DNA from 4 places in the Sphingomonas sp. 67-41 genome. Region 1 is predicted to be linked to each of the others. Evidence: predicted binding sites of a transcription regulator. Region 1 holds the regulator's gene; each other region holds the start of a gene.
The links. Region 1 encodes LexA, which represses DNA repair genes until DNA is damaged. Its sites were predicted from a motif close to GTTCCNCNCTTGTTCT; they were not measured.

Region 1 (7,524 bases):
GGCCGGCACGGTCATCTGATCAGCGATGCGGGCCAGGCTCTCCTCGCGCCCCAGCAGAGCCAGGACGTCGAAGATGCCCGGGGACGTCCGGCGCCCGGTGAGCGCCGCGCGCAAAGGCTGCGCGGCCGCACCGAGCTTGACACCCGCATCTTCCGCAACGGTGCGTACCGCCGCTTCGAGCGCTTCCGTATCCCAGCTTTCCACGCCGTCAAGCGCGGCGTGCAGCTGGGCCAGCAGCGCCCGCGCGTCGCCCTCTAGCAGAGCCTGGGCACCGTCGTCCAATTCCAGTGGGCGGGTGCGAAACAGGAAGGCCGCTCCGTCCGCCAATTCGAGGAGATTCGCGGCGCGCGGCTTCAGTGCGGCCATGCTGCGGCGCAGAAGATCCCGCTGCGATTCCGAAAGTTCGAAACCGATTCGCGCGGCTACCAGATCGGCGAGGCGATCATCGTCCGTGGCGCGGATATAGTGGCCGTTGAGATTCTCGAGCTTCTTGAGGTCGAAGCGGGAGGGCGACTTGCCGACGCCGGACAGCTCGAACCATGCGATCGCCTGTTCGCGGCTGATGATCTCGTCGTCGCCATGCCCCCAGCCGAGCCGGAGCAGATAGTTGGACAGCGCCTCGGGCAGGATGCCGAGTTGGTCGCGATATTCGTCGACCGCGACGGCATTCTTGCGCTTCGACATCTTGGTGCCGTCGGGATTGAAGATCAGCGGGATGTGCGCGTACTGGGGCTCTTCCCAGCCTCCCTCGATCGCCTGCATGGCGCGATAGATCGGCAGCTGGCGGAACGCGTTGTTGAGGTGATCGTCGCCGCGGATCACATGCGTCACGCCCATGTCGTGATCGTCGACCACCACTGCGAGCATATAGGTCGGCGTGCCGTCCGAACGGAGCAGGACGAGATCGTCCAGCTCGCTGTTGTTGACGGTGACCGGGCCCTGGACATGATCCTCGATCGTCACCGCGCCTTCTCGCGGCGCCTTCAGGCGGATGACATAGGGCGCGTTGCCGCCCTCGGCGGGGTCGCGGTCGCGCCAGCGGCCGTCATAGCGCAGGGGCTGCTTGTTCGCCTTCTGCTCGGCGCGCATCGCCTCCAGCTCCTCGGCGGTGGCGAAGCACTTATAGGCATGGCCATGTGCGAGCATCGTGCGCGCGACTTCGGCGTGCCGCTCGGCACGGGCGAACTGATAGACTTCGTCGCCGTCCCAATCGAGGCCCAGCCAGCGCATCCCGTCGAGGATCGCGGCAATCGCCGGCTCGGTCGAGCGCGCGCGATCGGTATCCTCGATGCGCAGCAGGAACTTGCCGCCATGATGGCGGGCGAACAGCAGGTTGAACAGCGCGGTGCGCGCGCCGCCGATGTGGAGAAAACCCGTAGGCGACGGCGCGAACCGCGTGACGACCCGTTTCGCACCCGTATCAGATGTTGCGCCCAACCGCGCTTGCTCCCAGACTAGATTTCCGATGGCCCATTCAGCCGCCGCAGGCGCCCCTAGCACGGGGTTTTCCCACCTTCAAATGGGGGGTGCGGCACTGTTCCGCCAGACCGGGGAGGCAGTCGAGCGCTGGCTCGAGGCGGAACGGGCGCAGTTGCCGCTCTGGCTGCCCGTGGCGCTGGGCGGCGGGATCACCGCCTGGTTCCTGCTCTCCGACGCGACGCGCTGGATCGCGTTCCTGCTTGCAGCGGGCGCGGTGGCGCTGCTGGGGCTGGTGCTGCCCGGGCGGCTGGGGCGGGTGCTGCTGCTCGGCGGGCTTGCCCTGGCAGCTGGGTGCGCGCTGATCTGGTGGCGGGCGGAACATGTCGCGGCGCCCGTGCTGGCGCGGCCGGCAGTGGTGGAGATGACCGGCCGCGTGGCGGCCGTCGAGCCGCTGCCGGCGCGCGCGCTGGTGCGGGTGACGCTGTTGCCGGGCCGGCGCGACCTGCCGCCGCGGGTGCGCGTGAACCTGGCGGCGAAGGACGTGCCCGAAGGCGTGGCGCGCGGCGCGACGGTGCGGCTGCGGGCCCGGCTGATGCCGCCCGCGGGCGCGTCGGTGCCGGGCGGTTACGACTTCGCCCGCGCGGCATGGTTCAACGGCCTGGGGGCGACGGGCAAGGGCTTTGCCCCGGTGGACGTGGTGGCGCCCGCCGAAGCATCGGGCGCGGACCTGCGCGCCGCGCTCTCGGCGCATATCCAGTCGCGTATTCCCGGCAGCGGCGGCGGCATCGCTTCCGCGCTCGCCACGGGGGACGAAGGCGCGATCGCCGAAGCCGATGTCGAGGCGATGCAGCGCTCGGGCCTTGCGCACCTTCTCTCGGTGAGCGGGCTGCACGTGACGGCGGTGACCGCGGCGGCGATGCTGCTGGTGCTCAAGCTGCTCGCCCTGAGCCCGACGCTGGCGCTGCGCTGGCGGCTGCCGCTGGTCGCGGCCGGGGCGGGGGCGCTGGCCGCGATCGGCTATACCTGGCTCACCGGCGCCGAAGTGCCGACGATCCGCTCCTGTGTCGCCGCGCTGCTCGTGCTGCTGGCGCTCAGCCTGGGACGCGAGGCGATCACGCTGCGGCTCGTCGCGGCAGGCGCGCTGCTCGTGCTGCTGCTCTGGCCCGAGGCGCTGGCGGGGGCCAGCTTCCAGCTGAGCTTTGCGGCGGTGACGGCGATCGTCGCGTTGCACGAGAGCCCGCGCATGCATCGCTGGTTCGGCAAGCGCGAGGAGGGTCGGGGCGCGGCGCTGCTGCGCGGTGCCGGCTCGCTGTTGCTCACCGGGGTGGTGGTCGAACTGGCACTGATGCCGATCGGGCTGTTCCACTTTCACCAGGCCGGCCTCTATGGCGCGCTCGCCAACATCGTCGCCATCCCGCTCACGACCTTCGTGATCATGCCGCTCGAGGCGCTGGCATTGCTGCTCGACCTGATCGGGCTCGGCGATCCCGCCTGGTGGCTCACCGCGCGGACGCTCGACCTGCTGCTCTGGCTGGCCCGGACCGCCGCTTCGGCGCCGGGCGCGGTGGCGGCGCTGCCGGCAATGCCGCACGGCGCCTTCGCGCTGGCGATGGCAGGCAGCCTGTGGCTGGCCCTGTGGCGTACCCGCGTGCGCTGGGTGGGCGCGGTGCCGCTGGCGATCGGGCTGGCCTGGATGCTCGCCACGCCCGCGCCCGATCTGATCGTCACCGGGGACGGGCGGCATCTCGCGATTCGCATGCCCGATGGCAGCATGGCCCTGCTGCGCGACCGGGCGGGGGACTATACCCGGGACATGCTGGCGGAGACGGGCGGTTCCGATGCCGAGCCGGTTGCGCTCGCCGACCAGCCGGGCGCGCGATGCAGCCTGGACCTCTGCATGATCGAGCATCGGGCTGGCGGCCGCGCCTGGCGCGTGGCGGCGACGCGGAGCGGCTATGCGCTGCCCTGGGCCGAGTTCATCGCCCTGTGTCGCAGCGTCGACGTGATGATCAGCGACCGGCGCCTGCCGCCCGGCTGCATGCCGCGCTGGCTCAAGCTCGACCGGCCGGCGCTGGCGAAGACCGGCGGGGTGGCGATCGCCTTTGCCAGCGGGCGGGTGACGATGGTGCGCGGGGCGGGGCGGCACCCCTGGCTCGATCCGTCCAGGGTACAGCCGGCCCGCACTCCCATTGCCGGGGCGCGAAATCCCTAGCTTTCAGCCGGGCCGGGCGCTCAATATTTGCGAAGCAGCCCGGCAAGGCGGCCCTGCACGCGGACCTGGTCGGGACGGTAGCGCTGGGGATTGTAATCGCGATTGGCCGGATCGAGGCGGATCATCGCGCCTTCCTTGCGGAAATATTTCAGCGTCGCTTCATTCTCGTCGATCAGCGCCACCACGATTTCGCCGTCCCGGGCAATCTCGGTGCGGCGGATCAGGGCATAGTCGCCGTCGAGAATGCCGGCCTCGACCATCGAATCGCCCGCCACTTCGAGCGCATAATGCTCGCCCGCGCCGAGCAGCGCGGCGGGAACGGGCAGCATGGCCGAATCCTGCAGCGCCTCGATCGGCGTGCCGGCGGCGATGCGGCCGTGCAGGGGAATCTCGACCACGTCATTGGCGGGAGCCGGGAGTGTCGACGGCGCGGAAGTTGCGGAAGTCGAGGCCATGGGAGACGCGGTTTTCGTTCCCGAAGCCTTCTTGGTCTCGCCCCGTTCCGGCATGCGCAGTACTTCGAGCGCGCGGGCACGATTGGGCAGGCGGCGAATGAACTCGCGCTCCTCCAGTGCCGAGATCAGCCGATGGACACCCGACTTCGACTTGAGGTCGAGCGCTTCCTTCATTTCCTCGAACGAAGGTGACACGCCAGTCTCGGCAAGCCGATCGGCAATGAAGCAGATGAGCTCGTGCTGCTTGCGCGTGAGCATCCAGTTTCTCCCGGTCTGGAACAGACTGGGAACGTTTTTGCAATGTTCCGCTTGCTTGTCAAGCGATGTCGAGGATTTCCGCCGAGTCGCCGGTTTTCGCCTCAGGAGCGCCCGCCGGGCGGACGATCAGGCAGGTGGCGCGCGCCAGCGTGCGCAGCATCGAGGAATCCTGGATCGTCGCGGCGCGGGCATGGCCGTCGATCAGCTCGGCGCGGAGATAATCGGCGCGGGGGCCGGTGGCGGGCAAGGGCTCGCCCAGGGTAACGGTGCGGGTGCGCGGCAGCGGATCGGCGGCACCGGCGAGACGCGCGACCAGCGGACGGACGAAGAGGGTCGCGGTGACGAAGGCAGAGACGGGATTGCCGGGCAGGCCGAGCACCGCCGCATCGCCCAGCCGACCGGCCATCATCGGCTTGCCGGGCCGCAGCGCGATCTTCCAGAAATCGATCGCTGCGCCGGCGGCCTCCAGCGCGGGGCGGACAAGGTCGTGATCGCCGACCGAGGCGCCGCCGGTGGTGACGAGCAGGTCGCAGTCGAGCGCGCGGAACGCCGCTTCGAGCACGTCCTGGCGATCGGGCAGGATGCCGAGGTCGATCAGCTCGACCGGCAGCCCGGCGAGCTGCGCCGCGAGGAGCAGGCGGTTGGTCTCGGGGATCTGGTCGGGGCCAAGCGGCGTGCCGGGAGGAGCGAGCTCGTCGCCGGTGGAAAGCAGCGCGACGCGCACCTTGCGGCGGACGGGCAGGGCGGCATGGCCCGCGATCGCGGCGAGCGCGATCCGGGCGGGCGTGATCGCTTCCCCGGCGCGGATGAGCAGGTCGCCCTGGGCGAAATCGAGCCCGCGCGGACGGACGCTGCTGCCCGGATGCGGCGGGCCTTCGCCGGCGAGCGCGAGGCGGCTGCCGTCGCGGGCGGCTTCCTCCTGCACCAGCACGGTGTCGGCGCCGGGCGGGAGCGGGGCGCCGGTGAAGATGCGCAGCGCCTGGCCGGGGCCGATCCCGCCGCCGAAGCCATGGCCGGCAGCGCTTTCCCCGATCACCTCCCAGGGGCCGGGCAGGTCGGCGAAGCGGATGGCATAGCCGTCCATCGAGGAGAGATCGGAGGCGGGCTGGGTGCGCAGCGCCGCCACGTCCCGGGCCGCCCATCGCCCTGCCGCCTCGGCGAGCGGGCATGTCTCCTCCGCCATCGGCATGGCGCGCGCGAGCAGGCGGCGCTGGGCTTCGGCGACGGGGAGGAAGGCGGACATGGATCCGGCCTAGGCCAGCGCCGCGCACGGCGCCAGCCTCAGGATCGGCCGGCAATCCGCCCCAGGTCGTGCTGCTTCAGCGGCAGGCGGAATTCGCACAGGAAGCGGTGGCGGTCATCGGTTTCGATCACCGAAGCCGGGCCGCCGCCGATGTTCGGCAGCGAGATCCACAGCTGGGCGCCGGTCGCAAAGGGCGCGCGCGTCTCGAACTCGACGAGCTGGGGCGTGATCGCGCGCAGCTTGACGTTCCACCAGCGCACGCCCTCGCGCACGCGTGCCGGCGCGTCGAGGCGGATCGCCTGCTTGTCCGGGATCAGCCCGGTCGGCTCGTGCATCATCGCGATCCGCGTGTGATGCGACGGAGTCTGCTGCACCTGGCGCAGCCACGGCATCAGCACCTGCCAGGGCAGGTCCTCGTCAAAGGCGACGCCGGCGAGATTGCCCTGCGACCATTTCACTGCGCCGTCGAGCGGACGCAGGCCGTCGAAGTTGATCTGCACCAGATCGCCCAGCTGGAGCGCGATATCGGTCTCGAAGCCGCAGCCGCCCTGGGAGAGGTTGCGGCTGCGCGTGAATTCGACCTGGTTGCCGCGGCGCACGCAGATCGTCTGGTGCAGCTCGACGCGAGGCACCGAGCGGCGCTCGGCGGGAAGGGCGGCGAGATTGCGGGCGAGCGTGCCGATCACGTCGATCGGCAAGTCGAACAGGAAGCCCGCCGAGCCCTGCTCGGTCCAGGCGATGCGGCCGGGCAGCGACTGGCCGTTGGCGAGTTCGAGCCGGAGCCCTTCCTCCTCCACCACCTCGTCATCGAGCTGGAGCATGGCGCCGACCGCGCTGAGCTTGCGGATCGCGCAGGCCAGGCGGCCGGTCTCGCCCGCCAGGAAGGCCGAATCGAACGCGGCATGCTCGCCGGGTTCGGCAAGAAGCTGCGTGCCCGGAGGCTCGGCCGACAGGCTGAAAATGGTGGAGGACGCAAGTCCTTGTCGCATAAATGATTTTCCCGCCCCGGCCCATGCGGATAGTGGAGCCCAGGATCTGAAGGCGGGGTTAATCCGCAGGGTTGCGGAATTCCTAATGCGCGCGCCGAACCCTCAATCCCGATCCGGCGCCCCCAACGGGAAATAGGCGCGATAGGGCCGGGCTTCCTCGACGCAGCGGGCGACCGAGGGGCGGGCGAGCAGGCGGGCGCGATAGGCGCGCAGATTGGCCAGTGCCTCGGGGATCGGGCGTACCCAATCGGCATAGAAGAGCGAGGGCGCAGCGGCGCAATCGGCAAGGGTGAAGCTGTCTCCCACCGCCCAGACGCGCCCGGCCAGATGGGCGTCGAGCCAGGCATAGACCTTGTCGAGCCGCGCCATCGCCTCGCCGAGGCCGACGGGATCGCGCCGTTCCTCGGGCAGCAGCGCGTCGAGCACCGGCCTCTGCATCGTGCCCATCACGTAATTGTCGAAGATCCGGTCGAGCATCCGGGCCTGCACGGCGATATCGGCATCGGCGGGGATCATCGGCACCGGGCCGAGGTGATGGACGTGAAGATATTCGATGATCGCAGTCGCCTCGAGCACCGTGCGGTCGCCTTCGACCAGGACCGGGAAGAGCTTGAGCGGCCAGCGCGCCTCCAACTCGGCATTGGCCTCGGCGTCCTCCAGGTTGCGGAAGGTGAAGGCGGTGCCGTTCTCGTAGAGCGGGATCAGCGCCTTCCAGGTGTAGGACGAGAAGGGGTGGCCGAAGAGCTGAAGGGTCATGGCATCCTCTGATAGTTAGGTTATTGGCTAACTATTTCGATTCGACGGCGCTGTCACGCATTTTCTCGCCCTTGCCTCGCCCTGACATCGCTTCGTCATCCCCGCCAGCGCGGGATGACGGGGTTTGCTGATTGAGACGGGATCCGCTGATCCGAGCGCGACCTCAGGCCGCCCAGTCGCCCGATTTGCCGC
Region 2 (7,524 bases), on a different contig from region 1:
CGGCGATCAGCGCGCCTCGCCGTTCTGCTGGGCTTCCTGCTGCCGGCGCGCGATCGCCGCGGCATCGACCTTCTCGGTCGAGGTGGTGCTGGGCGCGGCGCCCAGTTCGGCGAGCGGCTCTTCCTTGGTCTTCTCGCCCAGCGAGTTGCCCAGGGCAGTCATGTTGGCGACCACGGCCGAGTTGGAGGCACCGACCGCGGAGACCGGCATGTCGTTCGCACGCCAGGCGACGACCGCGCTCGCCAGCACGATCAGCACCGTAACCACGGCGAGCCCCGTCAGACCAACGTAGATACGTTGCATCGTCTGGGCGGTATCAGGCGAACCCACGCTCATATCTGTTGCATAAATGTAACGCCGAACTGCCCCGTTGCCAAGATGGAGCGTTCACTCCGCTGCGAGCCACTCCGGGACCGGCAATCCCTTGGCCGCGAGCCACTCGGCATTGTAGAGCGTTGAAAGATAACGAAAACCCGTATCGCACAGGATCGTCGCGATCCGCTTGCCCGGCCCCAGCTCGCGCGCCAGCCGCACTGCGCCGGCCACGTTGATTCCGGAGGACAGGCCCAGGCACAGCCCTTCTTCCTTGAGCAGCCGCTCGACCCATTCCAGCCCCTCCTCGTCGGAGATGCGGAACTGGGTGTCGATCGGCGCGCCCTCGAGATTGCCGGTGATCCGCCCCTGGCCGATCCCCTCGGCGACCGAGCTGCCCTCGGCCTTCAGCTCGCCGCACGCATAATAGCTGTAGAGCGCCGCGCCGTGCGGGTCGCTGAGCGCGATGCGGACATTCTCGTCCCGGGCCTTGAGCCCCAGCCCGACGCCGGCGATCGTGCCACCGGTGCCCGCCGCGCAGGTGAAGCCGTCGATCCGCCCGTCCATCTGCGCCCAGATCTCCTCGGCGGTGCCGACGATGTGCGCCTTGCGGTTGGCGGTGTTGTCGAACTGGTTGGCCCAGATCGCATTGGGCGTCTCCTCGGCGATCCGCCTGGAGGTGTGCACGAAATGGCCCGGGTTCGAATAGGGCGCCGCCGGCACCAGCACCAGTTCGGCGCCGAGCGCGCGCAGCGTGTCCATCTTCTCGCGGCTCTGCGTCTCGGGCATCACGATGATCGTGCGATAGCCCTTGGCGTTGGCCACCAGCGCCAAGCCGATGCCGGTATTGCCCGCCGTCCCCTCGACGATGCAGCCGCCCGGGCCGATCAGCCCGCGCTCCTCGGCATCCTTGACGATGAACAGCGCCGCCCGGTCCTTCACAGACGCGCCGGGATTGGCGAACTCGCACTTGCCGTAGATCTCGCAGCCCGTGGCCTCGCTCGGCCCCTTCAGGCGCACCAGGGGCGTGTTGCCGATCAGTGCCAGCGTATCGGATGTCGAATGCATGGCCGCTAGATGGAGCGCTTTCCGCCGCGCCGCAAGCAAGCGCTGGCAGGGCACGGCGAAGCCCGGCTTTCCGCCTTTACGAAACCCTTATGCGGGCGCCCGGAATTCGTCTCGAAGCTTAACGGGCAGGGCCCCTATCTCACGCTCCGTTCCAATCGAGGAGTGCATATGGTTTCGCGTTCCGAACATGTCCTGCGCGTCGGCCAGGATCGCCAGGGCCATTGGGTCGTGCAGGAAGAAGGGGGGATGCTCGAAGGCCTGTTCCGCTCGCGCGACGCGGCGGTCCGCTTCGCCCTGTCCGAATGCCGCGCCTTTCCCGGCGCCCGCATGGTGCTCGCCACCGCGCCGCTCCATTCGATCCTGTCGCACTGATGCGCGGCCGTGACCGCGCTCCTCGCGCTCACCCTGGCGCTCGCCCTGCTGCTGCGCCTGCCGCGCAACGGAGCGCCCCACCCCATCGCCGGATTCCGGGATCCCTGTCGCTGAGGACCCGGTCCGGCACCCAGGAGAAGAACCGATGACAGCCACCCAATTCTCGCTCGGCGGCCTGCTGCGCCGCGCCGGCCTGTCGACCGAGCCGGAGCGATCGCGATCCGGCCCCTGCGACGCGCGCATCGCGCGGGCGCTCGCCGAATTCCGCAACCATGGCCATCGGGCGGTGCGCATGCTCGATCTCGACTGCGCCGATGGCGGCCGCCTGCTCCGCGCCGCCGAAGCTGCCCGCGCGCTGGGCTTCGTTGCGATCGAGGGCCGCGGCGTGTCCCTGTGGACCGCCGGCATCCGCCATGCCCGCTGGCAGGCCGAGCTCGCCGCCCACCCTTCCACCAGCCTGGCCTTCGAGATCGCCGAGCCGATCGCCGCGCTCGCCTCGGAGCATGACGGCGCCGCCGACCTGATCTTCCTGTCGGAACCGATGCCCTATCCCTGCAGCCCGCTCGGCGCGGCGCTTGCCCGGCTGGGCGGCCGGGTGCTCGCCGAGGGCTAGGCGGACACGCCCGCTCGCTGGAGATGCGGGTCCAGCTTTCCCGCGAACCACAGGAAGAACATCCGATAGTCCGAGACCAGCGACCAGAGCGGATAGGTGAAGGTCGCCGGGCGGTTCTTCTCGACACCGAAATGCGCGGCCCAGGCGAAGCCATAGCCCGCCAGCGGAATCGCCAGCCACCACCACCATCCGGCCCCGCCCAGCGCCAGCAACAGGAACCAGAGCGTCAGGATCGTGCCCACATAATGGAGCGCCCGAGTGCTCGGCTTCGCATGCTCGCGAAGATAGAAGGGCCAGAACTCGCGATAGGTGGTGATGGTGCCTGCCATGGCGAGAGGCTAACGCGACATCATGGATCCGCGCAAGCACAGCTTCCCGCCGGTGGTCGATGCCCATGTCCGCCTGCTCGTCCTCGGCTCGCTCCCGGGGGAGCGTTCGCTTGCCGAGCAACGCTATTATGCCCATCCGCAGAACCAGTTCTGGCGCCTGGCCTCCCCCGCCGCCGGCCGCGACCTTGCCGCGCTCGACTATGACGCCCGCCTGGGCGCCCTGCTCGCTGCGCATATCGGCCTGTGGGACGTGGTCGCCAGCGCGCGGCGCATGGGCAGCACCGACGCGGCGCTGCGCGACGTCGAGGGGCATGACATCGCCGCGCTGGCCGCGACCCTGCCAAATCTGCGCGCGATCGCCTTCAACGGCGGCACCGCATTCCGCACCGGCTCGCGGCAATTGGGCAGCGCCGCGCAGCGCTACGCGATCGTCGCCCTGCCTTCGTCGAGTCCGCTCCACACCATCGGCTTCGAGAAGAAGTTGCCGCACTGGGAGGCGCTGCGCAGCCTGCTCGAATAATCCTATCGAAACGCTGTGAATTTTCCACTTGCCGATTCCGCCGCAATCATGCCACATTTACGGCGAGATTATGGCATCAATTGGGCAAGGAGAGAATGCATGCGTAGCAAGTTATTGATTTCCGTTGCTATTCCGGCGACCCTTCTCGCCAGCTGCAACAGCCAGCAAGGCAGTTCGGTCGGCTACCGGTCCGGCCCGCAGCAGATGGCGGAAGCCGATTCCGCCGCAGCGCCCGATAGCGCGGAGCGCTATGCGCGGAACGACGTGGCGGCGGTCCGCGCAGTGGCGCAGGAGCCGGTCTCCACCTTCGCCGTCGATGTCGACACTGCCGCCTATGCCAATATCCGCCGCTTCCTCACCCAGGGCCAGCTTCCGCCCAAGGATGCCGTCCGCGCCGAGGAGCTGATCAACTATTTCCGCTACGACTATCCGCTGCCCCAGGATCGGGCCGCGCCGTTCAGCATCACCACCGATGTCGCGCAGACGCCGTGGAACCCCGAGACCCGGCTGCTGCGCATCGGCCTGCGCGGCTACGACCTGAGCCCCAGCGAGCGCCCGCCCGCCAATCTCGTCTTCCTCGTCGACGTCTCGGGATCGATGAACGAGCCGGACAAGCTGCCGCTGGTGAAGCGCGCGCTCGGCATGGTCGCGGACAATATGAAGGCCGGCGACCATGTCTCGATCGTCGTCTATGCCGGGGCTGCCGGCGTGGTGCTGGAGCCGACCGCCAGCCCCGCCGAGGTCCGCGCGGCGCTGAACGATCTCAGCGCCGGCGGCTCCACGGCGGGCGGCGAAGGCATCCAGCTCGCCTATGCGATGGCGCGACGGAATTTCCGCGAGGACGGAGTCAATCGCGTGATCCTCGCCAGCGACGGCGATTTCAACGTCGGCATCACCGACCAGACGCAGCTCGAGCAGCTGATCGAGAAGAACCGCGACGACGGCATCACCCTCACCGTGCTCGGCTTCGGCCAGGGCAATCTCAACGATGCGATGATGGAGTCGATCGCCGACAAGGGGAACGGCAACTATGCCTATGTCGACGGGATCGACGAGGCGCGGAAGGTGCTCGACACCGAGCTGGCCTCCACGCTCTTCACCATCGCGAAGGACGTGAAGGTCCAGGTGGAGTTCAATCCGGCGGCAGTGCGCCAGTATCGCCTGATCGGCTATGAGAATCGCGCGCTGCGCGAGCAGGATTTCCAGAACGACAAGGTGGACGCGGGCGATATCGGTGCCGGGCATCAGGTTACCGCGATCTACGAGATCGTCCCCGCCGGCGCCAAGGGCTGGCTGCCCGAGCGCCATTTCGCCGCCAGTCGCCGGCCCGAAGGCCAAACCCCGGATACGGGCACGGCGCAGGGCGAACTGGCCCAGGTCCGGCTCCGCTACAAGCTGCCCGAGGGCGGCGCCTCGCGCCTGATCACCCGGCCGGTCGACGCCGGCCAGCTGCGGAACGCCCCGATGCCGCGCGGCGACCTGGCCTTTGCGGTGGCAGTGGCCGGCTTCGCGCAGAAACTGCGCGGCGACGATCTGCTCGGCGACTGGGGCTATGCCGACATCAGGCGCCTCGCCGGCACGCAATGGGGCTTCAGCCAGCAAGCCTGGTGGCGGAGCGAGTTCCTGCGCCTGGTCGATCTCGCAAACACCCAGGCGCGTACCGCTTCGACGGCAGGCCGCGGGGAAGATCGGGCACTCTAGCCTCCCCCGCATCCGGCGGCGATCCAGGGCGCCGCCGGCCGCCGCGGCCCGGCCCTTCGTCCCCTTGAGGCCGGGCCGCGGCACCCATTTGCTTCACGCCAACGCGTCATTCCCACGAAAGCGGGGGTGACGGACGTAGTTTCAAAGGCTTGCCTGGAGTTCTCAACCTAGCGCCGGTTCACCACCGCATGGTCTGACCCGGCCGCATTGTCGGCGACATTCCCCGGCGCCACCGGCGGTTGCGAATTCAGCCCGTCCGCCGGCCGTGCCCCCGCGCAGCCATGGAGCTGCTTGTCGCCGATGCGGATATCGGCGGTTAACGGTCGCTCGATCGCCGGATCGCCGCCTTCGACGCAACGCGTACCGGTGAAGGTGATCGTCACCGGCGCGCCCGCGACGTCCTTGGTGGTCCACACCGCCTTCCCCGCCTGGACCTGCGGCGAGACAGGGTAGAATTGCGTCACGCTTCCCTCGGTCCCGCGCCCGGCGAAGCGCGTGAGCGTGATCGATCCGGGCGCGACCTCGAGCGACCAGGTCAGCGCGTTGTCGGTGGCGCGCAGCGGCGCGTCGAGTGGGATATCGCCCAGTCGTGGCCCGGCCGGGCTCGGCTTGGCCGCCGGCGCTTCGGTCTTCTCGCTCGATCCGCAGCTCGCCAGCACGAGCAGCGCGGCAATGGCGAATGCGCGCATTTACCATCCTCCCTCGGCCGCGACCCTGCACGGGCCGCGCCCGCCGGGTCAAGCGGCAGGCCGCGCCCCCAATTCTTCATTCCCGCTGTCCGACAAGACAATGTTCCTATATTGTTCCAATCCATGATCGACGCGAGTCGCCTTGCCGCTGCCCCTTCGCCGCCCCCGCCGGTGCTCGAAGAGAGCGGAGCCGGGGCCCCGTACCGTGATCCGCCACCGATCCTCGCCTTCCCGCCCCGGCCGCTGCGCTGGCTCTATCTCGATCTCAATTCCTATTTCGCCAGCGTCGAGCAGCAGCTGAACCCCGATCTCCGCGGGCACCCGGTGATCGTCGCGCCGGTGGACAGCGACACCACCGTCGCCATCGCCGCCTCGGTCGAGGCGAAGCGGTACGGCATCTCCACCGGCACCCCGGTCTGGGAGGCCAAGCGCCTGTGCCGGGATCTGCGGATCACCCCGGCCCGGCACGAAAAATATGTCGAGTTCCACGAGGCGGTGCTGGCCGAGATAGGGAAGCACATTCCCGTCACCCATGTCTGCTCGATCGACGAGGTCGCCTGCCGGCTGCTCGACAATGAGAACGATCCGGCGGCCGCAGTGGCGCTCGCGCATCGGATCAAGGCGGGAATCCGCATGCATGTCGGCGAATGCCTCACCAGTTCGGTGGGCATCGCGCCGAACCGTCTCCTCGCCAAGCTCGCCTCCGACATGCAGAAGCCCGACGGCCTGGTGGTACTGACGGCGGACAAGCTCCCCCAATGCCTGTATCCGCTGCGTCTGCGCGAGATCGCCGGCATCGGCGCCAAGATGGAGAAGCGGCTGGCGCAGGACGGCATCCTCGACATCCGGCAATATTGCGAGCGCCGCCCGCGCGACGCGGGCAATGCCTGGGGCGGCGTCAATGGCGACCGGCTCTGGTATCTGCTCCACGGCGTCGAGCTGCCCGACAAGCCGACCCAGAGCCGCACGATCGGGCACAGCCATGTGCTCAGCCCGCAGAGGCGCGGGCTCGAGCCCACCCGGCTCACCGCGCGCCGCCTGGCGCTCAAGGCCGCCAGCCGCCTGCGCCGCAAGGGCTATCGCGCGCGCCTGCTGGTGCTCCACGGCAAGTTCGAGGACGACAAGTCGGGCTGGCGCGCCTCGATCCGCCTGCCGGACACGCAGGACAGCTTCGTGATCCTCCATGCGCTCGACCAGATCTTCCCCCGCCTGGCCGAAGCGGGGCGCGGCCGGCCGGGCGGCTTCCGGCTGCGCATGGTGGGCGTGACGCTCTGCGAAATCGCGGCGGTGGAGGGCGAGCAGGGTTCGCTCTTCGCCGCGCTCGATCCGGACGATCCGCTGGCCCGCGAGACGCGCACGCTCGCACTCAGCCGCGCGATGGACCGGATTAACCATAGATTCGGCCGCAACGCCATTTCGGTCGGCCCGCTGCACGGCGGCAGAATCGATCGGGTAGGGACAAAGATCGCTTTCGGACGTATTCCGGAAATGAGCGAATTCCATGAATGACATCGGTGTCGGTCATGCGATCGCAATATTCCAGGCGTGATACCGCACCGCACAATTGGAATGTAACTCTATAACACGAATCGCTTGACGATTCTTGCATGGTGAACGAAAGCTCCTGCCCGCTATGAAGAAAGCCCCCTTTTTTGCCGCCGCCGCCGTGCTCCTGTCGCTCGCGGCCTGTGAGAACAAGCCCGAGGAAGTCTCGGGCACCGCGCCCGATCCCCAGGCCGAAGCGCTGAAGAACGCTCCCAAGGTCGAGCTGCCGCCGTCGATCGCTTCGTCGGTCTCGATGCGCTGCAAGGACAACACCGTCGTGTTCGCCGACTTCTACAAGGGCGACAAGCAGGTCCTGATCAAGGAGGCCAAGGACGGCCCTGGCACCATGCTCAAGGCGCCGGAAGCCGGCCAGCC
Region 3 (7,524 bases), on a different contig from region 1:
TCCTGGCGCATGGCGGCTCACTCCTTGGGAATTCGGGAAGGCGCTATCTGGCGGGCCGGCGCACGGATGACAAGCCCGTCCGCCCGCGCCATCTAGGGCCCATGCCTGCTTCCCGCCCGCTCACCCCCGGCGAAGCCGAGCTCGCCCGCTCGGTGTTCGGCGACGCGCTCGATCCGGCCCGCGCCTTCGTCGCCAATCGCAAATGGGCGTTCTTCCAGCCGCGGAACACCACCATGGCGCCGCTGGGCACGATCCATTTCAATCCCGCATCCGGCCTCTATCGCGAGGATTTCGCCGCCGCGCCGCTCGCGCTGCAGGGGCTGTTCGTCCACGAGCTCGTCCATGTCTGGCAGCACCAGCAGGGCCTGTTCCTGCCGCTGCGGCGCCATCCCTTCTGCCGCTATGGCTATGTGCTCGAGCCCGGCCGCCCCTTCCTGCGCTACGGCATCGAACAGCAAGCGGAAATCGTCCGCCACGCCTTCCTGCTCGGACGCGGCATGGAGCTGCCCGGCGCCGCGCCGCTGAGCAGCTATGCGGCGCTGCTGCCCTTCCGCACCGCCTAGTGCGGCATGTCTTCCGCGGTGATCTTGGGCGGGCGCGGCGACGGAGCCGGACGCGGAGCCGGCGGCGGCGCGCTGGGGCGCGGCGGCGGCGGCGTGTAGTTCGGCCGTGGCGGCGGTGCGCTGCCGGGTGCGGGCGGCGCGGGCCGCTGCCAGCCCCCTTCCGGTCGCGGCGGACGGGGCGGGGCAGGAGTCGCGCCCTCCCCGGCCGCGGGCAGACGCGGTCGGTTCCAGCCGCCCTCCGGCCGGACCGGGCGCGGCGGCGCGGGCGTCGCATTGTCCCCCTCCGCAGGCGGACGCGGCCGGTTCCAGCCGCCCTCGGGCCGGATCGGGCGCGGCGGCACCGGCGTCGCATTGTCCCCATCCGCCGGCGGACGCGGCCGGCTCCAGCCCGGGCGCGACCATGCCGGCGGCGCGGGCGGGTTCTCCGCCCCGGCAGGCGGCGGGACCGGCGCGGGCGACGGCGTCACCACCGGCGGCGGGGACGCCGGGCGCTGCCAGCCGGTGCCGCCGCCCGGCCGGGGCGGGCGCGGGCCGGAATTCGGCGGATTGCCCATATCCGGCCCCGCGCCGGGCGCTCCGGGCGGTGTCGGCATTTCGGGGCGGCCACGCCGCCAGCCGGGCACGCGCGTCCCATCCGGCCCGCCGCTCCAGGGGCGCGTCATCGGCGGGCGGCCCGGGACCGGAGGACCGCCGGGCTCCAGGTTCGGCGTGCCCGGGCGCGGCGGCGGATTGGTTCCCGGCCCGCCGGGGCGGCCTGGCTGGCGCGACCAGCCCCAGCCCGGCTGCGGCGGGCGCCCCGCCCCCGGCCGGCCCGGCTGATGCGGCCCGCGGCCCGGCGGATGGAAACGGCCCGGCGGCGGGCCCTGGAAACCGCCCTCGCGCCAGTGGCGGAAGCGCTCGGCCGCCTCGCGGCGGCGGTGCTGCTCGGCCTCGAGGCGACGGCGCCAGGCGGCGGCGTCGCTGCGGTCGTGATAGCGGTTCCAGCCCGGATAGCGGCTGCGCCCGCTGTCCCAGACCTGGATGAAGCTGAGCAGATAGGGGCTGGCATCGATCCAGGCATCGGTATCGACCGGACGATAGTCGCGCCCCGCCAGCGCCTCGCGCAGCCGCACGGCGCGCGCGTAGAGATCGCCGGCCGCATCGTCATAATCGCCGAACTCGGCCCGGGGCGCCGCCTCGCCATCTGCGTCATAGACCATGGCAAGCCGTCCGCGCACATAGGCGAAGCTCATCCCCGGCTCGACTGCGAGGAACGGCCCGGACGCGCCCGGCGCGAAATAATAGCTGCGGATCCCGCCCGTCCCCGCATCCTCCACGATGATCGTGTAGCCGTCGGTCGTCTGCCAGGCCCAGGGTTCCTGTCCCTCGAAGGCGAAGGCGAAGTCGGGCGGCGCGTCGCCGATCGCGTCCCACAACGCATCGGCCTGGTCGATCCATTGATAGTCGTCGGCCGATTGCGGCGCGGACTGGCCCGTGCCCGGCGCCGCCCCGGCCAGCGCCACGCCGGCGCCGGGCAGCGCGAACGCCGCCCCGGTCAGCATCGTCAGCCGGATCATCCTCTCGAACCGCATCGCCCTGCCCTCCTGTATCGTGCCGCGAGCTTCCGCCCGCGCCGCTGAACGGCGTGTGAAATGCATATGCAGCTTCGCGAAAGGAAGGCCAGGGCGCGGCCCGCCGGCGGCGTGCCCCGGCTACTTCGCGCCCGGGGCCGGCGGGGCCGGATTCTGCGGCGACCTGTAGGTGTCGGGCTGGGTGCATCTGTCGGGGACCATCGCGCCGGTCACCCAGAGTGCGAAGATGCCCGCCGCCACCATCCCCAGCCACACCGGCGCGGCGGCAAGCGCGGCGACCAGCTCGCGCAGGGCATCGGCCAGGTCCTTGATCGGCAGGCCCGTCGTCGTCCCGCCGACAAGCCCGGTGCCGTCGGCCTGGACGATCGGCGCCTTCCACCGCCTATATGCTTCGATCAGCGCATAGAGCGTGCCGGCGGCAAAGCCCGCCGCGAGGAACCATTTCCCCCACGCCGCCGCCGTCGCCGCCGTGATGAGATAGGTTTGGCAGAATTCTCCGAACGGAGTCATGGCCGTCGTCGTCATCTTCATCCTCCCGATCGCGCTTCCGCATCCCACGGAAGCCATGCCAACGCGAAGCACCGGCCGACCACGCCTCAATAGATGAGGCCCAGCCCGATGCTCAGCACATCCTCCTTCTCGTAGGAGAGTTCGTTGCGCCCCTTCGAATAGGCGAAGCCGATATCGACGCCGGCCGTGGTTTCCGTCCAGAAACGGAACTTCACGCTCATGTCGAGCCGCTCGATATGCCCGGGCTTGCCGTCGAGGATCGGCAGGATGCGGTAGTTGACCGATCCGAGCAGCGCAGTCTCGCCGCCGGTGGGCACGAATGCCTCGAACGAGGGCCGCACGCCCAGCGCGACGAAATTGTCATAGTCGCCCCGCTCGATGCGCCCCCGCCGCAGGATGCGCGACGCCTCCAGGTCGATCTGCAGCCGGCAGCGGGTCTTGAGCCAGCCGAGCTTCGCGCCATAGCTCTCCAGCCCGCAAATGCCGATGTCCGCGTCCAGCACCGGCCGGAACAGCATCGCCCCCTTCAGCCGTGCGCCATCCTTGGCGAAATCATAGACGGTCGCCGCCTTGGCATCGACGAACAGCTTCGCCGCGGCGGCGTTCGGCGTCAGCTCGGCGCTGGTCAGGAAGCCGGCCTCGAAGGCATCGGTATCGCCATCGCTTTCCTTCGCACCCGGATCGAGCTTGGGCAGGGGCCGCGTCCGCGAGCGCGACAGGACGTAGCGATCGTAGAGATAGACCGTGTCAGCCGAAGTCGCGGGCGTGATCCGATAGCCGAGAGTCGCGTCGATCCGGAAGTTGCTCACTTTCTTGATCGAGCCATCGTCGAGGATCGTGTTGGTGCGGTCGACGGCGATCGTCGCGGCGCCCGCGGTCTTGCGGTCCTTGCCGGTCAGCGCCAGTTCCTCGGGCTTGGCCCGGATCGCCCAGGCATAGGGCGCCGTCACCTTCTCGGCGGATGCGATATAGCCCGGATCCGGCGTTGCCGGCGGCCGGCAGGTGAACGTCCAGCCGGGCGCTTCCTCGCGGAACAGGAAGCCGCGGCGCGCCGGGTGCGGTGCGATGGCGAAGGCATCGTCCTCGCTCGCCTTTGCCATCAGCCGGGTCTCCAGCTGCTGGATCGCCCCCGCGATCAGATAGGCGTCTTCCGCGGGCTCGGCCGCCCCCATGGCGATGCGTCCCAGCCGGGCGACCACGCCTTCGCGCTCCAGGTCGCGGAAGGCCTGGTCGGGATGCGCGGCTTCCGCGCTGTCCGGATGACGACGCAGCTGCTCGAGGATCCGCCCGATCCGCGCGTCGCGCTGCGCCTCCGCGCCCTGCCAGGCCCAGTCGGCGGGGCGCCTGCCCGCCTCGACCAGCAGCGCCTCTCCGAGCGCCGCCTGATCGATGGCCTGGCCGACCCGGCCCAGGCACGCGCGGGCGATCACCGCGTCGGGCGCGGGAACGTCGCGTGCCCGGGCGGGCGCAGCCGCACCGGCCAGGGCGCCGGCAAGCACGGCAAGGCCGGCGATGCGCGGAGGGCGGACCATGTCAGACCTCCAGCCGCTCGAGCGCACGCACGCTCGCCCGGCGATCGGCCAGCGCGGCGAGATAGCGCTGGAACTCGATCATCGGCTTGTCGAAATGATTGTCCTTCGCCGCCGCCGGCACATTCACCGAGACGCCGCTGGGCAGCAATGCGTTGAAGGCGGCGACGATCCTGCTGGCGGCGGCGCGCCAGCCCGGCGCGGTGAAGCCCCATTCGGGTCCCGAGGGCACGATGCCGTCCCAGGCGTCGCTCTGCTCGGGAAAGCGCTCGGCGACATAGGATTGGATCGCGTCATAGGCGTGCTGGAATGCAAGCGGCGTGGCCATGGTCGGTCTCCCTGATCTGGCGCCACCATGCCGCGTCCCCGTCCCGGCCGCGCGTGACGGCCGTCACGCCGCCGCAACCCGCACCGCCCTTGCCGCGCCCGCCCCGTGGCCCCACATGCGATCTCGCGCGTTGACCTCGCCGGCGTGCTCCCTATAATCGGAACATAACTGGAACAGTCAGGCTTCCCGCATGCTTACCCACATCTCCGTCCGCGGCGCGCGCGAGCACAATCTGAAGGGCGTGGACGTCGACATTCCGCGCGACACGCTCACGGTGATCACGGGTCTTTCGGGCTCGGGCAAATCGAGCCTCGCCTTCGACACCATCTATGCCGAGGGCCAGCGCCGCTATGTCGAGTCGCTGAGCGCCTATGCCCGCCAGTTCCTCGAACTGATGCAGAAGCCCGATGTCGATCATATCGAGGGCCTGAGCCCCGCCATCTCGATCGAGCAGAAGACGACGTCGCGCAACCCGCGCTCGACGGTCGCCACCGTCACCGAGATCTATGATTACATGCGCCTGCTCTGGGCGCGCGTCGGCATTCCCTATTCGCCTGCCACCGGCCTGCCGATCTCGGCGCAGACGGTGAGCCAGATGGTCGATCGCGTCCTGGCGCTGCCCGAGGGCACCCGGCTGCTCCTCCTCGCTCCGGTCGTGCGCGGCCGCAAGGGCGAGTATCGCAAGGAGCTCGCCGAATGGCAGCGCGCCGGTTTCCAGCGCGTCCGCATCGACGGCGAGACCTATCTGATCGAGGAGGCCCCCGCCCTCGACAAGAAATACAAGCACGACATCGAAGTGGTGATCGACCGCCTCGTCGTCCGCGACGATATCGCCACCCGCCTCGCCGAGAGCTTCGAGACCGCGCTCAAGCTCGCGGACGGGCTGGCCTATGTCGACCTGGTGGACGCCAGCGTCGCCGAAGTGACGGGCGCCCGCGTCCAGGAAGCCCGCGCCGAGTTCAACGCCACCGGCGGCAGCCTCAAGGGCGCCGGCATTCCCGACAACCGCATCGTCTTCTCCGAGAAGTTCGCCTGCCCCGTCTCCGGTTTCACCATCCCCGAGATCGAACCCCGCCTCTTCTCGTTCAACGCGCCCCAGGGCGCCTGCCCGGCATGCGACGGCCTGGGCGAGAAGCTGGTGTTCGACGAGGATCTGGTCGTCCCCAATCACGATCTCAGCATCAAGAAGGGCGCGGTCGTCCCCTGGGCCAAGTCCAACCCGCCCAGCCCCTATTACATGCAGGTCCTCGGCAGCCTTGCCCGCGAGTTCGGCTTCAGCCTCGACACGCCCTGGCGCGACCTGCCCGGCGAGGTCCGGCTGATCATCCTCCACGGCACCGGCGGCAAGCCGGTCACCCTCACTTTCGTCGACGGCAAGAAGTCGTACGATGTGAAGAAGCCGTTCGAGGGCGTGATCGGCAACCTCAACCGCCGCATGCTCCAGACCGAATCCGCCTGGATGCGCGAGGAACTGTCGAAGTACCAGGCGGCCCATCCCTGCGAGACCTGCGGCGGCGCCCGCCTCAAGCCCGAGGCGCTGGCGGTCAAGATCGCGGGCGAGGATATCAGCCACGCCACGCGCCTCTCGGTGGTCGACGCACTCGGCTGGTTCAAGGCGCTCCCCGCCACGCTGACCGACCAGCAGCGCGAGATCGCCCGCGCGATCCTGAAGGAGATCGACGAGCGGCTGGGCTTCCTCAACAATGTCGGCCTCGACTATCTCAATCTCGATCGCACCTCGGGCACGCTTTCGGGCGGCGAGAGCCAGCGCATCCGCCTTGCCTCGCAGATCGGCTCCGGCCTGTCCGGCGTGCTCTACGTCCTCGACGAGCCGTCGATCGGCCTGCACCAGCGCGACAACGACATGCTGCTCGCCACGCTGCGCCGGCTGCGCGATCTCGGCAACACCGTGATCGTCGTCGAGCATGACGAGGACGCGATCCGCACCGCCGACTATATCCTCGACATGGGCCCGGGCGCCGGCGTCCATGGCGGCGAGGTCGTCGCGCGCGGCACGCTCGACCAGATCCTGACCGCCACCGGCTCGGTGACCGCCGACTATCTCAACGGCACGCGCGAAGTCCCGGTGCCGACCAAGCGCCGCAAGGGCACGGGCAAGAAGCTCACGGTCGAGAACGCCACCGCCAACAACCTCCGCGGCGTCACCGCATCGATCCCGCTCGGCACGTTCACCTGCATCACCGGCGTCTCGGGCTCGGGCAAGTCGAGCTTCACGATCGACACGCTCTATGCCGCCGCCGCGCGCCAGCTGAACGGCGCCCGCCTGCTCGCCGGCAAGCATGACCGGATCACCGGCCTCCAGCACCTCGACAAGGTGATCGACATCGACCAGTCGCCGATCGGCCGCACCCCGCGCTCGAACCCGGCGACCTATACCGGTGCCTTCACCAGCATCCGCGACTGGTTCGCGGGGCTGCCCGAGGCCCAGGCGCGGGGCTACAAGCCGGGCCGGTTCAGCTTCAACGTCAAGGGCGGCCGCTGCGAGGCGTGCCAGGGCGACGGCGTGCTCAAGATCGAGATGCACTTCCTGCCCGACGTCTATGTCACCTGCGACGTCTGCCACGGCGCGCGATACAATCGCGAGACGCTGGAAGTGAAGTTCAAGGGCCGGAGCATCGCCGAGGTGCTCGACATGACGGTCGAGGACGCAGTCGAGTTCTTCAAGGCCGTCCCGCCGATCCGCGACAAGATGGCGATGCTGGCCGAGGTCGGCCTGGGCTATGTCAAGGTCGGCCAGCAGGCGACGACGCTCTCCGGGGGCGAGGCGCAGCGGGTGAAGCTGGCCAAGGAGCTGGCACGGCGGGCCACCGGCAACACGCTCTACATCCTCGACGAGCCGACCACCGGCCTGCACTTCGAGGACGTCCGCAAGCTGCTCGAAGTGCTCCATGCGCTGGTCGAGCAGGGCAACACCGTGGTGGTGATCGAGCATAATCTCGACGTCATCAAGACGGCGGACTGGATCCTCGACCTGGGTCCCGAAGGCGGCGTCAAGGGCGGCG
Region 4 (7,524 bases), on a different contig from region 1:
GAATTCGAAGAACCAGACCGTGGCCAGCCCCTTCTCCGCCCGCAGCACCAGCGCTCCGCCGCGCGCCTCCTGCGTCTCGATCTTCGCGCCCTCGGCATCGGCCGGCAGATGGGCCGGCCACCACGGCACGGGCGGCGACAAGGGGCCGCCTGCGCTCCCGTCGAATGGATCGCGTCCCGGCCGCAGCGTTCCTCCACCCAGCACCGTGGCGGCAAACCGCCGGGCTTCCGCCTCGGGCAGCTCGAACCGCATCCAGTGCCGGCAATCGACGCCGCATTGCTCGTAGTAATGAAGGTGCCGGGCGTCCGCCGGCAGCGTGCCGGGGCCGGTGAAGCGGATACGCGCGCGATCCGCATCGGCCACTTCGTCGGCCGGCGGAGTCTTGATGCACGCCCGGCAGAAATCGAGCGGCGATTCGCAGCCAGCGAGCGCCAGCAGCGCCAGCGCCGCGGCCGCCCGCCGGCTCATTGCGCGTTGCCGGCGGCTCCGGTGCCGTTGTCGACCTCATCCCCGAACACCGGCTCGCCCTTGCGGCGGCGATCGACGAAATCGGCGATGCTGGCGCTGGTGGCGTTGAGCAGCGGATAGGTGGTCGATTTCGTGATCCATTGCGGCCGATTGGCCGGGCCGCCGCTCACCGTGTCGAACAGCAGCACGATCAGCAGGAAGCCGATGCTGACCAGGATCAGGCCCTTGAGCGCGCCGAAACCCAGGCCCAGGGCACGGTCGATCGGGCCAAGGAAGCTCTCGCGGGTTCGCGAGCCGATCGCGCGGGCGAGCAGCCGTCCGCCGAAATAGGTGACGCCGGTCAAGATCACGAAGGCGAGCACCGCCCCGCCCTGCTCGGTGCCGACCACCCCGGCCAGCGCCGCGGCGAGCGGCGTGTGGAACAGCTTGAGCGCGAGCACGATCAGCAGCCACGCGACCAGCGCCAGCACTTCGGTGACGAAGCCGCGCAGGAAGCCCAGCACGGCGGCGCCGCCGATCGCGAGCAGCACGATGATGTCGAGCCCGGTCAAAGTCATTGGAACACGTCCCTCCCCGGGGACGGCCTATAGCGGAGGATGGATGGGAAACGGGAGAGGAAATCAGCCCTGCCGGGTGATCCGCAGCGCCCAGCGGTCATAGCCGAGCTCCTCGACGCGCTTCATGATCGCCTGCGCCAGCGCCGAGGAGGGCACCGCCTCGCGGCACAGCACCCATAGATAGCGCCCGCTCGGTTCGCCGACGATCGACCATGCATACTCCTCGTCATGATCGAGGATCCAATAGTCGCCGGTGTAGAGCGGACCGAAGAACGAGACCTTCAGCTTGGCGTTGGTCGCCTCGTCGGCGACGACGGCCTTGCCCTCGGAGACGCTGCGATCGCCGTCCGGCCAGCCCTGGGTGCCGCTGTTGGTCACGCTGATCTTGCCGTCCTCGAGCAGCGCATATTCGGCGGTCACGGCGTCCAGGCCCTTCTCGAAGCGGTTCTCGTGCCGCGCCAGCTCGTACCATTTGCCGAGATAGCGCGTGAGATCGACCGGCCGCGCCGGCTCGGGCACCTTCTTGTTGATCACCGGCGGGCGGGTCGCGCGCGAATAGAGGAAGAGGCCGCCGATCGCGGCGACCGCGACTCCCGAGGCGATGGAAATGGCAGTGCTTCGCTTCATTCCGTCAATGTGGGGCGTAAGGCGCGGAAAGGATAGCCCTCTCAATGATAGGGCGTGCAGCTCCGCTCCCTCTGGTTCCACGGCGGGATGATCCGCACCCGGCGCTTGCCGTAATAGCTGAGGTCCATCGACACGCGCACCGGCACGCCCTTGCGGGTGTAGATGTCCTGGTCACCCCATCGCTCGTTGCCGGTCTCGCAATGCATCCAGCCCCGCCGCTGCAGTGCCTCGACCAGCTTGTAGATCTCCTTCTGGTCCCCGTTCCGCCACAGGGTCAGGTGGTCGAAGCCGCCGCGCCCGTCGCTGCCGATCAGGTCGATGGCCGCGTCATAGGGGCCTTCGCCGACCACCATCAGCCCCGCGCGGCGGCAGCGCGCGCGGAACGCGTCGATCTTGACGCATTCGGTGAAGCCGGCGCGCCGCGCATCCGCCGCACTGCCGCTCACCGGCAAGCCTTCGAACGCAAGCGATGGCGGCGGGGTGCGGGCGGGCTCGGCGCCTGCCCACAGGATCGCCCCCATCAGCGCCACGGCGCAGGATGTCGGCACCAGCATCCCGGGGCGCGCCCATTCGCCGGCCAATTCTCGCAACATCGATCGCCCCGCCAATCTGCTTGCGATACGATATTCTATAGCCCGGCAAGCGATTGCAACCCCTTGGCAATTGACGGAGCCGCGCCCTAACGCCCCAGCAGATGATCGACGAACTGGCCGAGCGACTTGAACCCCGCCAGTTGCAGCCCTCCCTTGTCCTTCGCCTGCACGGCGGGGGCGAGCGCGCGGCCGAAGCCCAGCTTCGCCGCCTCGCGGCAGCGCAGCGCGCCATGTGCGACGGGGCGCACTTCGCCCGACAGCGCGATCTCGCCGAACACCACGGCGTCCGCCGCGATCGGCCGTTCGGCCAGCGCCGAGACGAGCGCCGCCGCCACCGCCAGATCCGCCGCCGGATCCTGCACCCGATAGCCGCCGGCGATGTTGAGATAGACTTCGCAGGTCGAGAAGCTGAGTCCGCAGCGCGCCTCCAGCACCGCGAGGATCATCGCCAGCCGCCCGCTGTCCCAGCCGACCACCGCGCGCCGCGGCGTCGCGCCGCTCGCCAGCCGCACGGTGAGCGCCTGCACTTCGATCAGCACCGGCCGGGTTCCCTCCAGCGCGGGGAACACCACCGTGCCGGTCACATTCTCGTCGCGCGACGTGAGGAACAGCGACGAGGGATTGGAGACTTCCTCCAGCCCCTCGGTCTGCATCGCGAATACGCCGATCTCGTCGGTGCCGCCGAAGCGGTTCTTCACCGCGCGCAGGATGCGGTACTGGTGGCTGCGCTCGCCCTCGAACGCCAGCACCGTGTCGACCATGTGCTCGAGCACGCGCGGGCCGGCGATGCTGCCGTCCTTGGTGACATGGCCGACCAGCACCAGCGCGGTGCCGCGCTCCTTGGCGAAGCGGATCAGTTCGCCCGAGGCGGCACGCACCTGGCTCACCGTTCCCGGTGCGCCTTCGATCAGGTCCGAATGCATCGTCTGGATCGAATCGATGATCAGCAGCGCGGGCGGCGCGCCCTCGCCCAGCGTGGTCAGGATGTCGCGCACCGAAGTCGCCGCGGCGAGCATCACCGGCGCCTTGCCCAGGCCCAGCCGCCGCGCGCGCAGCCGCACCTGGTCCGCCGCTTCCTCTCCCGAGACATAGGCGACGGAGAGCCCCCGCGAAGCGATCTTGGCCGCCGCCTGGAGCAGCAGCGTCGACTTGCCGATGCCGGGATCGCCGCCGATCAACGTGGCGGAGCCCTCGACGAAGCCGCCGCCCAGCGCGCGGTCGAACTCGGCGATGCCGGTCGAGGTGCGCTCGGGCAGCGCGATATCGGTGTTGAGCCCGGTCAGCTGGATCGCCCGCCCGCCGGACTGGAGGTTGTGGCGGGCCTGGAACGGCGTCACCACCGCCCCGGCATCCTCCACCATCTGGTTCCACTCGCCGCAATCGCCGCATTGCCCGGCCCATTGCGAGGAGACCGAGCCGCAGGCCTGGCAGACATAACGCTTCTTGAGTTTCGCCATGCCCGCGAGACTAGCGAGAGAACAAGATAGGAACAAGCCTGGAAACGCCCGTTCGCCGGGCGACGGGGGCGGGGCCGGGACCCTGCACGCGATACCGACGGTTTCTCCACCCCTCCTCCACAAAGGAGAACTATGCGCCAAGGTTGCCCCCCGGGCCCGCGGGCGGTATCGCGCGCGCCATGAAGCCTACCGACCTCCGCGTCGCGCTGTTCAGCGGCAACTATAACTACGTCCGCGACGGTGCGAACCAGGCGCTCAACCTGCTCGTCGGCTATCTGCTCGATCAGGGCGTGAAGGTCCGCGTCTATTCGCCGACCACCGACACGCCCGCCTTCCCGCCGACGGGCGATCTGGTGAGCGTGCCCGCGCTGCCCGTGCCGGGCGGGCGCGACGAGTACAAGTTCGCCAAGGGCATCAAGGCGGTGCTGCCCGACCTGGAGGCCTTCGCCCCCAATCTCGTCCATGTCTCCGCGCCCGAGATACTCGGCCACCGCGCAGTCACCTGGGCGCGCCGGAACAACATCGCTTCGGTCGCCTCGGTCCATACCCGGTTCGAGACCTATCCAGCTTATTATCATATCGGCTTCGTCACGCCGCTGCTGATCTGGACGCTCACGCGCTTCTACAACCGGTTCGACACCGTGATGCCCACGGGGCGCGGCATGGAGGAGCTGCTGCGCAGCTGGGGCGTCGAGCGGCCGATGCAGATCTGGTCGCGCGGCGTGAATCACGATCGCTTCAATCCGGGCCGGCGCAGCCTCGAATGGCGGCGCGCCCTCGGCATCGCGGATGACGAAGTCGCCGTGAGCTTCCTCGGCCGGCTGGTGCTGGAAAAGGGGCTCGACATCTTCGCCGAAGTGGTCGGCGAGTTGCAGCGGCGCGGCGTGAAGCATCGCGTGCTGGTGATCGGCAAGGGCCCCGCGCAGCAATGGTTCGCCGATCGCGTGCCCGACGCGGTGTTCGCCGGCTTCCAGGCGGGCGACGATCTGGGGCGTGCGGTCGCTTCGATGGACGTCTTCTTCAACCCCTCCCTCACCGAGAGCTTCGGCAACGTCACGCTGGAGGCAATGGCCGCCGGCGTGGCCGTGGTCGCCGCCAATGCGGTCGGTCCGGTCGGCATGGTGGAGGAGAATGTGAGCGGCCTGCTGGTCGATCCCGGCAAGGGCGCGGTGGGCCGCTATGCCGATGCGATCCAGCATTATTGCGAGAACCATGCCGCGCGGAAAGCCGCGGGCGCGGCCGGGCATGCGATCGCCGAGACCTATCAATGGGACGCGATCAACCAGAAGGTGCTCGACGCCTATCTCGAGGCGATCGCGCGGCGGGGGTGAGAAAATGCGGGGACGCGGAAGCGATGCGAGTCCCCGCCTCAGGCGTCACTTCCACGCATATCGCAGCCCGTCCTCGCGAAAGGCGAACCGGTCGAGATGGCGCTCCACCGCCCCCTTCAGCCCCTCGAGCTGCTCAGGCGAGCTGGCGTCGATGCGGATGTCGAGCCCGGTCTCGGCGACGTTGAAGGTCACCACCGCGTCGCCGGGATGGTCCGCGCCGCGCGCATCCTTCGGGAAGATCACCGTGCCGTTCTCCGGCGTGAACTCCACCTGAAGGCTGTGCTCCCAATGCTTGCACAGCTGCTGCAGATAGCGGCTGGCATGTGCGGTGGGGGCCAGCGTCTCGGCCGAAAACAGAGTCATGGTCATGCGCTTCGTCTCCATCGGCGGCGGCACGATCCCGAGCCGCCGCCTCAGCATTTCAATCCGCGGCACCGGGCTCAGAGCCGCTCGATCTTCCGCGCCGCCTCGTCGAGGATCTCCGCGACACCGTGCAGCATGTCGGCATCGACGCTTTCACCCGCAAGACGTTCCTGCAGCACGGCACGCAGATTGCCCATCGCGCGGCGGATCGGGCCGCCATGGGATCGCTCGCGCAGCCCCGCCAGTTGCTGGAGCCGCTCGAACAGCGCCGCCACTTCCTCGGTCCGCTCGGCGAGATGCGCCGTGCCCGCCTCGGTGATCGCGAACTGCTTCTTGGCGCCTTCGCTCTTGCTCTCCTCGATCAGGCCCATGTCGTCGAGCATGGTGAGGGTCGGATAGACCACGCCCGGGCTGGGGGCATAGGCGCCGCCCGAACGCTCCTCGATCTCGCGGATCAGGTCATAGCCATGGCGCGGCTGTTCCTCGATCAGCTTGAGGAGGATGAGGCGCAGCTCGGTGCCGTCGAACATGCGGCGTCGACCGCCCCGTTCCCCACGCTCGCCAAAGCCGCCGCGCCCCATGCCCCATCCGATGATGAAGTCCGGCGCGCCGCCGCCAAAGCCGCCGCGGCGGCCGAAATGCATGCCGCGATGGCCGCAATGATGATGTCGCATAATATCTCCTGTACGACTCGTGATTGCTCTAAGATATATCTTAAATCACTCTTTACAAGCCTCGACGTTGACAATCCTGCTTGTTCCCGTATTGTTCCACAATGCCTGCCAACCTTTCCTTCCCCGCGGCCGCCCTGCGCGGGAAGACAGGGAAGCGCCGAGCCGCGCGCGATGATGTCGGGGCTTTCGTGACTTTCCGGCGCCGATATCCGCAGTGGGAAAACGGGCCCGCCGGGCTTATCTGTGCCGACGATGGCTGATCTTTTCGCGACCGAGGAACAGGCGCCGCACGCCCCCGGAAGTGCCGCCGGCCCGCTGGCCGACAGGCTGCGCCCGCAACGGCTCGAGGATGTCGTGGGGCAGGAGCATCTGACCGGTCCCGAAGGCGCGATCGGGCGGATGGTCGCGGCGGGCAAGCTCTCGTCGATCATCCTCTGGGGCCCGCCCGGCACCGGCAAGACCACGATCGCGCGCCTGCTCGCCGATGCGGTGGGCCTGCGCTTCGTCGCGATCAGCGCGGTCTTCTCGGGCGTCGCCGATCTCAAAAAGGTGTTCGCCGAGGCGAAGGAATATGCCCGGCTCGGCCGGCGCACGCTTCTGTTCGTGGACGAGATTCACCGGTTCAACCGCTCGCAGCAGGACGGCTTCCTGCCCTATGTCGAGGACGGCACCGTCACCCTGGTCGGCGCGACCACCGAGAACCCGTCGTTCGAGCTCAACGCGGCGTTGCTCAGCCGCGCGCAGGTGCTGATCCTCCGCAGGCTCGACCATGAGGCGCTCACGCTGCTGCTCGATCGCGGCGAGGCGCTGGAGGCGCGCCCCCTGCCCCTGACCCCCGAAGCGCGCGACGCGCTGGTGGCAAGCGCGGACGGCGACGGGCGCTTCCTGCTCAACCAGGCCGAGACTCTGTTCTCGGTACGGTTCGAGGCGCCGCTCGATCCCGCCGGCCTGTCGAACTTCCTCCAGCGCCGCGTCGCGGTCTACGACAAGGATCGCGAGGGGCATTACAACCTGATCTCCGCGCTGCACAAATCGGTGCGCGGCAGCGATCCCCAGGCGGCGCTCTATTATCTCGCCCGCATGCTCACTGCCGGCGAGGAACCGCTCTACGTGCTGCGCCGGCTGGTGCGCATGGCGGTGGAGGATATCGGCCTCGCCGATCCCAACGCGCTGCTCCAGTGCCTCGCGGCCAAGGACACCTATGAATTCCTCGGCTCTCCCGAGGGCGAGCTGGCGATCGCCCAGGCCTGTCTCTATGTCGCCACCGCGCCCAAATCGAACGCGGCCTATACCGCACAGAAGGCGGCGTGGCGCGCGGCGAAGGAGACCGGCTCGCTGATGCCGCCGCAGAACATCCTCAACGCCCCCACCCGGCTGATGAAGGACATCGGCTATGGCAAGGGCTATACCTATGATCACGACGCCGAGGGCGGCTTCTCGGGCGACGATTACTG

Region 2: BGP17_RS00500 (Y-family DNA polymerase) is a predicted target of LexA. The motif match lies at 5,707-5,722, and genes of this name have one in related genera.
Region 3: uvrA (excinuclease ABC subunit UvrA) is a predicted target of LexA. The motif match lies at 4,661-4,676, and genes of this name have one in related genera.
Region 4: radA (DNA repair protein RadA) is a predicted target of LexA. The motif match lies at 3,721-3,736, and genes of this name have one in related genera.

Annotation. Positions count from the first base shown of each region.
Region 1 is NZ_MKWJ01000011.1:60,857-68,380, forward strand. Features, by position in the region: gene gltX (glutamate--tRNA ligase) at 1-1,437, opposite strand, end outside; gene BGP17_RS06040 (ComEC/Rec2 family competence protein) at 1,520-3,631, shown strand; gene lexA (transcriptional repressor LexA) at 3,652-4,344, opposite strand; gene BGP17_RS06050 (molybdopterin molybdotransferase MoeA) at 4,403-5,587, opposite strand; gene BGP17_RS06055 (PilZ domain-containing protein) at 5,626-6,576, opposite strand; gene BGP17_RS06060 (glutathione S-transferase family protein) at 6,679-7,332, opposite strand; gene moaC (cyclic pyranopterin monophosphate synthase MoaC) at 7,496-7,524, opposite strand, start outside.
Region 2 is NZ_MKWJ01000001.1:91,933-99,456, forward strand. Features, by position in the region: gene BGP17_RS00460 (hypothetical protein) at 7-303, opposite strand; gene BGP17_RS00465 (cysteine synthase A) at 388-1,380, opposite strand; gene BGP17_RS00470 (RAG2 PHD domain containing protein) at 1,549-1,752, shown strand; gene BGP17_RS00475 (hypothetical protein) at 1,898-2,365, shown strand; gene BGP17_RS00480 (Mpo1-like protein) at 2,362-2,694, opposite strand; gene BGP17_RS00485 (DNA-deoxyinosine glycosylase) at 2,717-3,214, shown strand; gene BGP17_RS00490 (vWA domain-containing protein) at 3,314-4,915, shown strand; gene BGP17_RS00495 (hypothetical protein) at 5,083-5,604, opposite strand; gene BGP17_RS00500 (Y-family DNA polymerase) at 5,728-7,113, shown strand; gene BGP17_RS00505 (hypothetical protein) at 7,238-7,524, shown strand, end outside.
Region 3 is NZ_MKWJ01000008.1:114,094-121,617, forward strand. Features, by position in the region: gene BGP17_RS04450 (vgr related protein) at 102-563, shown strand; gene BGP17_RS04455 (hypothetical protein) at 560-2,134, opposite strand; gene BGP17_RS04460 (hypothetical protein) at 2,255-2,659, opposite strand; gene BGP17_RS04465 (hypothetical protein) at 2,731-4,176, opposite strand; gene BGP17_RS04470 (hypothetical protein) at 4,178-4,501, opposite strand; gene uvrA (excinuclease ABC subunit UvrA) at 4,692-7,524, shown strand, end outside.
Region 4 is NZ_MKWJ01000013.1:22,904-30,427, forward strand. Features, by position in the region: gene BGP17_RS07125 (hypothetical protein) at 1-468, opposite strand, end outside; gene BGP17_RS07130 (CvpA family protein) at 465-1,025, opposite strand; gene BGP17_RS07135 (lipocalin family protein) at 1,089-1,652, opposite strand; gene BGP17_RS07140 (hypothetical protein) at 1,694-2,245, opposite strand; gene radA (DNA repair protein RadA) at 2,332-3,702, opposite strand; gene BGP17_RS07150 (glycosyltransferase family 4 protein) at 3,882-5,033, shown strand; gene BGP17_RS07155 (DUF2218 domain-containing protein) at 5,079-5,396, opposite strand; gene BGP17_RS07160 (PadR family transcriptional regulator) at 5,474-6,070, opposite strand; gene BGP17_RS07165 (replication-associated recombination protein A) at 6,323-7,524, shown strand, end outside.